Regions from separate parts of the Paenibacillus sp. FSL R7-277 genome, predicted to be linked through region 2. Evidence: riboswitches for the same ligand, from Rfam matches in the RefSeq annotation. Region 2 holds a riboswitch; the other holds the start of a gene.
The links. A riboswitch is a leader RNA that binds a small molecule or an ion and turns the genes downstream of it on or off. The one in region 2 is predicted to bind cyclic di-AMP.
Positions count from the first base shown of each region.

Region 1: another riboswitch for cyclic di-AMP. It lies ahead of C173_RS17230 (hypothetical protein); the one in region 2 lies ahead of C173_RS32845 (alpha/beta fold hydrolase).

Region 1 covers NZ_ASPX01000055.1:65,601-69,011, forward strand. Annotated here, with positions in the region: gene arsC (arsenate reductase (thioredoxin)) at 359-778, opposite strand; cyclic di-AMP (ydaO/yuaA leader) riboswitch at 1,417-1,580, shown strand; gene C173_RS17230 (hypothetical protein) at 1,786-2,253, shown strand; partial or broken gene C173_RS17235 (3'-5' exonuclease) at 2,273-2,407, opposite strand; gene C173_RS17240 (suppressor of fused domain protein) at 2,591-3,334, shown strand.
Region 2 covers NZ_ASPX01000033.1:154,314-157,724, reverse strand. Annotated here, with positions in the region: gene C173_RS12000 (Na+/H+ antiporter subunit D) at 1-710, shown strand, start outside; gene C173_RS11995 (Na+/H+ antiporter subunit E) at 716-1,198, shown strand; gene C173_RS11990 (Na(+)/H(+) antiporter subunit F1) at 1,198-1,491, shown strand; gene mnhG (monovalent cation/H(+) antiporter subunit G) at 1,481-1,840, shown strand; cyclic di-AMP (ydaO/yuaA leader) riboswitch at 1,839-1,972, shown strand; gene C173_RS32845 (alpha/beta fold hydrolase) at 1,980-2,795, shown strand; gene C173_RS11975 (TrkH family potassium uptake protein) at 2,807-3,411, shown strand, end outside.

The DNA of each region.
Region 1 (3,411 bases), on a different contig from region 2:
TGGGTGCCAAAGAGGAGGTCACTCTTGGCGTGTTCCTGCTGAAGCTCCTTCATCCACTGAAGCAGTTCTTCCAGCCCGGTACGGATATTGGAAAACACACAGTCCTTTGTTAGACCACCACATATACATGCTGGGATTCGGGCAGTATTGAGCTTCGCTTTATGTGGCAAGCTCGTTTCACCGCCAAGTTATCATCCATGCCAGGCGCACCCAAAAAACCGACCTAGTAATAAAGGTCGGGTTTAATTTGGGGTTTTAGCAAAAAAGATCTATTATACTTTACCTTCAATCAGTTCATGATAATTTACCATTATAGTTCTCTCCTATCTCATCAGCAGCAGTTATTCCACCATCGCGACTATTCACCCGTTTCAGCAAATTGTTTGATGCGCTCTCCCACTTGATCACGAACCTGCTGGAAGACTGCCCACTTCTCTTCATCTGTTCCTTGCGCTTTTGCCGGATCGTCGAATCCCCAATGCTCACGTTTCACCTGAGGCGGGGTAATGGGACACTTATCTGCTGCATCTCCACATAAAGTAATGACGAGATCAGAGCTGTTCAGCAGCTGCAGATCAATAATATCTGATGTTTGACCTGAGATATCTATACCTACTTCACTCATCGCCTGAACGGCTTTCGGATTCAACCCATGAGCCTCAATGCCTGCACTATACACATTCCATTCATTGCTCAAATATTTCTTAGCCCAGCCTTCGGCCATCTGACTCCGGCAGGAGTTTCCTGTACACAAAAAGTAAATGGTTTTCTTATCCATGAGTCGCATTCTCCTTTGATTTTAAAATAAGGTCAATGTTATATATAAACTCATTTTTTCTCGGAATAAAAGGTAAACCTACAAGTTCAAAGTGTTAGTATGTCCAAGTATCGGTAAGCACAACGCCCCTAGCATTTGCTCCCATAAAGCTTTATGTAGGCGTCCATTTTGCACTCTTGAGGATCTTATCCCAATCCGATGTTTCTTGCCATGCAACTTACGGCAAATGGCATTTGATAACAGAACTGATGTTCTCAGTTGATTATACCAGAACATTTATTCTCAATCCATTCCAATATTGGATTCATAATGGCGGCACTCCATACAAGCAAATAATTAATCGGGCTCTCCCCCATGTTCACCTGTAAAGGCAGACAATAAACTTCCTAGTTTCTACGCAACCAGTCTCAATCTCTCCGATTCTCTTTTATATAATCATGATTAAAGAAGCATTAAGATTCATTTAGCCCCATTTAGGTTGCATTAAAAAGTTAATAAATACGCGATAACTTCAGAAAATCGGGGATGAATGCGAGATTACAAGGGATTTTCTTCATTTTTATATCCTATAGAGTCTTATTTAGTCTCCTAGAGAACTTTCGGCATTTTACAAACAGTGATGCTCAGCGTAAGATTCCTTTTAACAAATGCTGAATTCCCGTCAGGCGGGAAGCGGGGGAACCAAATGGCTGTGGCCAGCCGAAATGGGGTGAATCCAAAGAAGATTGAACTCTTCACTGGTAGGACGACTCTCACCGTCCGAATCCGTCAGCTAACCTCGTAAGCACTGGAGAGAGCCTGCATTAACCATGCTTTTTTGCTGCGATCCCGCAAAACCTTTCCATTACACTTATCCATCGTACAGAAAACCAAATATTCCGTTTGGCTTGAGCATGCTGCTGTATGTGAGAATGAAACTGAACTGTCAGCCTATGTAGCCACAGCTGAGCAGACCCATAATCTGCAGCGTTATATGAAATCTATAGACAACCTAGGAGGCATTATTCATGATTAACGCCAGACTGTCACGAATCGAGTTGTTCGCATTTAGCTGCCGCCCTTCCTTCATGCATATTTCAGAGCCTTACGGATACTGGTATGGGGTGTTGAAGTTAACCTTCGGAGGACAGATCAGCTATGGGAATTGCATTCTTTGTGCGGGTGACAATGCGGTGGATTTAATCAAATGGGGCTCTTTTCTGAAAGAGATATGTCATTGTACTGCAGAAGAAGCCACAGAATACGTCCGGATGCACGGACAAGAATGGGCCCCCAATCAACTTAACATGATCAAGACTGCACTCGATAGTATGTTCATTCAAAATGACCAAATCCGAATGAAGGTAGGAGCCGGATCGGAGCGGTATCGCCATCAAAGGACAAAGCAAAGAATCCATTCAATTAATACGGTGAAGAGTCATCTGAATCCAACCATTTTATTTGCAGAATCAGTATCCTATTATTCACTGCTATAGACATGATCAATTTAAATTATCAAACCTTCAATTGGTCAAAAATCTTAACGAATATTTTCGCGAAGTTCTTGGCATCATCGATACCTCTATGGTGAGTACCTTCAAGCGGCAATTCAAGCATAGTCAAGGCTCTCTCCATGCCTACGCCCCGCTTGCGGTCATTTTCCCAACAGGTGGCTTCCAGATCAAAAATGATATAGTTCATATCTGCTCCTTTTGAAATTCGAATCGATAGACCCATCGCTCCGGGGCTATGTCTTTTGTTATACTTCCAAGTGAGGTTTCAAATACTTCATTTCGCACTTTAATATACACCCACACAGAGGAGCGCAAAGACATGAACTTTTTCAAAAAACTGTTTGGCGGCAAGGAAATGGGCAAATCGGAAGATGGTACCACCATTTATGGTTATGACGCTTCGGATGAGCAGCAGGTTACGCCTCCCGCCAATATTTTGTACATGGAAGATTTAAACGAACATTTCAATCGGGTCTTTCCAAACCGGGAAACTGGCGTGTTCCACGAACTGATTTCAGACATCGTACATATTGATGTAAATATTATGGAGGCTACACCTGATGAGCCCTACCGGGTGCTGTACACCAATGGGATGAGCGATCTGCCGCTGACGCTCCCTCAGGAGATCCGTAAAGAGTATAAGCATCTGGAACGCGCGGAGCTGATGATGTTTTTGCCGGCGGACTGGCCGCTTACGCAGGAGGATTTTGAAGTGGAGGAGAACTACTGGCCGATCCGCCTGATGAAGATGCTTGCCCGATTCCCGCATATGTATCAGACGTGGCTTGGATACGGACATACGATCCCCAACACGGAGGATTACGAGCCTTACGCGGATAACACGGAGCTGTCCGGTGTGATCCTGTATGCTCTGTCGGAAGAGGTTAGCACCGTCCATACGAAAGATGGCAATCAGGTTCAGGTTTATTTCCTGGTTCCGCTGTACCGGGAGGAAATGGAGTTCAAGCTGGAGTCCGGTATAGACGAACTGGTGGCCAAGCTGTTCGAGCTTCCAGAGGATTTCCTCGTTCTGAATCCGAATAGACGCAACGCCTGTAAATAACTGCCCGGAATAACAGGCTTGCAACAGCTTGAAAAGGCTGAGCCTAAGTCAAGAATATGACTTTGGGCTCAGCCTTT
Region 2 (3,411 bases):
TCCGCACCTTCACGTTGTTGTTCGTGAACGATCCCGGCTTCACTCATGACTGGATCGCCTGGATGGCTGCTGCTACCATGATCCTGGGCAGCATGGGGGCAGTGGCTTATAGGGATATCCCGCGGATTCTGAATTATAACGTCATTATCAGCGTTGGATTTGTAGCCTTTGGGCTTGCTGCAGGGACTGCAGATTCAATGAATGGGGCAGTCTTCTATCTGCTGCACGATATGCTGGCCAAGGGACTTATGTTTATTCTGGGCGGGATGATTATATCCGCAGCCGGAACTGACCGGCTAGGCAGTATGGGCGGGATGATCAGAAAGTATCCGCTCCTCGGCTGGATGTTTTTTATTCTGGCGCTCGCCCTGGTGGGGATTCCGCCGCTTAGCGGTTTTGCCGGCAAAATTATGATCCTCCGTGGAGCGTTGTCCGAGGGGATGCTGACGCTGTCCCTCATTGGTCTGGGATCAAGCTTTCTGGTGCTGTTCTCCCTGATGAAGGTGTTCAGGCTGGCCTTCTGGGGAAATGAACCCAAGGAAGAGCAGCCTAAGGTGAGCTTGAAGGTTGCTTCGGCTGTGGCTGCCGGCCTGCTGCTGCTTGTGATTGCAATGGGGATCGGAGCGGAGTATGTGTATACTTATGTATCGCAGGCTGGCGAGGTTCTGGCTTCACCTGCGCTTTATATTGAAGCCATAATGAAGGAGTAGTGAATATGGCCTTACAATTCCTGTTTAATCTGTTGATTGCCTTTCTGTGGATGGCGATAAATAACAATGGCTCTGGCTCAAGCTTCTTAGTAGGTTATCTGCTGGGCATCGGACTTTTACTGTTATTTAGGAAATCCAGGTCCCAGCCCCGGACCTTCTATCTCATACGTATATGGGCTGTACTGAAGCTTCTGCTGATCTTTGCCCGTGAACTTACGGTCTCGAATTTCGTGGTCATTGGCCATATCATCCGTCCAAAACTGGCTATACGTCCCGGTATCTTTGCTTATGAGACTGCCTTGGCCACGCCCTGGGAGGTCACACTGCTCTCGTGCCTGATTTGTCTGACACCGGGAACCCTGACTCTTGATGTGTCGAAGGATGGCAAGACGCTGTACATTCATGCTATTGATATTAAAGATGCACAGCTGCTGGTCACGCAGATTAGAGGCACCTTCGAACGAGCGATCAGGGAGGTGACCCGTTAATGATCCCAGTTATGCTAACCGTGGCCATGATCATTCTGGCTCTGGCGATGCTGGCCTGCCTGTTCCGTCTCCTGAAAGGGCCAACCCGCTCCGACAGGGTTGCCGCACTCGATACGATCGGCATTCATGTACTCGCTATGATCACCGTCTTCAGTATGCTGCTGGATACCCAGGATTTTATAGAAGTCATTCTGGTTATCGGAATTCTGACGTTTATTGGTACTACGGCACTGGCCAGATATATTGAACGGGGAGCCGTTATAGAGGATGGAGGGAACCCCAATGACAGGTGAACTGATTAGCTCTATTCTTGTGGTAATGGGTGCAGTCTTCTGCGGCTTAAGTGCCTTCGGCTTAGTCCGGCTGCCCGATGTCTATCTGCGTTCACATGCGGCTACCAAAAGTGCAACCTTCGGGGTATTGTGTTTGCTGACAGGAGGTTTCCTGTACTTTTGGTTCAAAGACGGAACGGTTAATGTCAAGCTTCTGCTGGCGATTGTATTTGTATTCATCACTTCACCGGTAGCAGGTCACTTAAATGGCCGGGCTGCCTACCGTTCCGGAGTGCCCTTATGGAAGGGAAGCGTTCAGGATGACCTGAAGGTGCTGGGGGAAGAAAGCAAGGAAACGTCTGTAAAATAATAGTTAATCGCTGAATTCCTTATAGGAAGCGGGGGAACCAGGTTACATGGGGTGAATCTCGGGAAAAACGAGTAGGGCTACTTTCAGGCCCGAATCCGGCAGCTAACCCCGCAAGCGTTCATGAGAGGATGCACTGTATATGCCGCATATTGAAGTGAATGGAACGTCGCTGTATTATGAGATGTCGGGCAGCGGTCTGCCCATTGTTTTTATTCATGATTATTCGACCTCTCATCATCTGTTTGAGCCGCAAGCGGATTATTTCAGCAAGCGTGCCAAAGTGATCGTATTCGATTTGAGAGGGAACGGGCAATCGGGTAAAATGGATGTGGAGATCAGCCGGATCGTAGACACACAATGTGAAGATTTGAAGCTGTTATTGGACGCTTTATCTGTAGAGAAGGCTGTTATCGTAGCTTGTTCCAGTGGTGCTGTGCTCGCCCAGAAATTCGCCTACCTGTACCCTGAACGGATAATAAATATGGTATTGGTGGACAGTTATTTTCAGGAGGATTACACTGCGAGAGGCAGTAAAATGAAAGGAATCTTTGAGGTCTGCGCATGGGCGGCCCATTATCTTCCTGCCGAAATGTTCGTCCGTTCCTTGCGCATCACCTACAATAAGTGGCTCTCGGCTTATCATATTCTCAGGAAAGAGCTTGTGCATGAACGGACAACGGAATTAATTAAGCAGCGGCTGGCACTTAGACAAACGGACAGCTACGGGTTCGCATTACGGCTGCAGATTCCTGTTCTTGTTGTATCCGGGAATCAGAATGAATGGGCGCTGGAGCAGGTGAAAAGAACAGCCAGCAAGTATCCGTCTGCCCGTCTGGCGATCCTTGAGGATGCGATGTATCCGACTCATCTGTGTCAACCCCAGCTCTTCAACCGTATATTACTGGATTATCTTAGGGAACAGCATAGTTTTCAGCGGGCGGCAGCTGGCAGCTAACTTGAATTATAATGGGAGCCAATGATATGTTCTTTAACAAAATCTCATCCTTCATCACAAATCTCAGACTGACCTCATCCAGAATCATTTTACTCGGTTTTGCAGTCCCTATATTTCTTGGTACAGTGCTGCTGGTCTTGCCGATATCTTCGTCCAGCGGACTTAGTATAGGGTGGCTGGCAGCACTGTTTACTTCAACTTCAGCCGTATGTGTAACGGGACTCGTTGTACTTGATACCGGTACCGATTTTTCTCATTTTGGACAGGTCATTATCCTACTTCTGATTCAAATTGGCGGTTTGGGATTTATGACATTCAGTGTTTTGATCGCCGTGATCATGGGGAAAAAGATTGGATTAAAAGAACGTCTGCTTATCCAGCAATCATCTAATTCTGTAACAACACAAGGAGTCGTGCGGTTATCACTCAGTATCTTTCTCATTTCATTTATCGTGGAGACAACTGGAGCTATAGTGTTGGCCCTTCGATGGGCAAATGAACTAGGAACAACAAGGTCCATTTATTATGGAATATTCCATTCAGTGTCTGCCTTCAATAACGCCGGATTTGGATTATGGCCAGACAGTCTGAGCCGCTATGTGGGTGACCCGTTAGT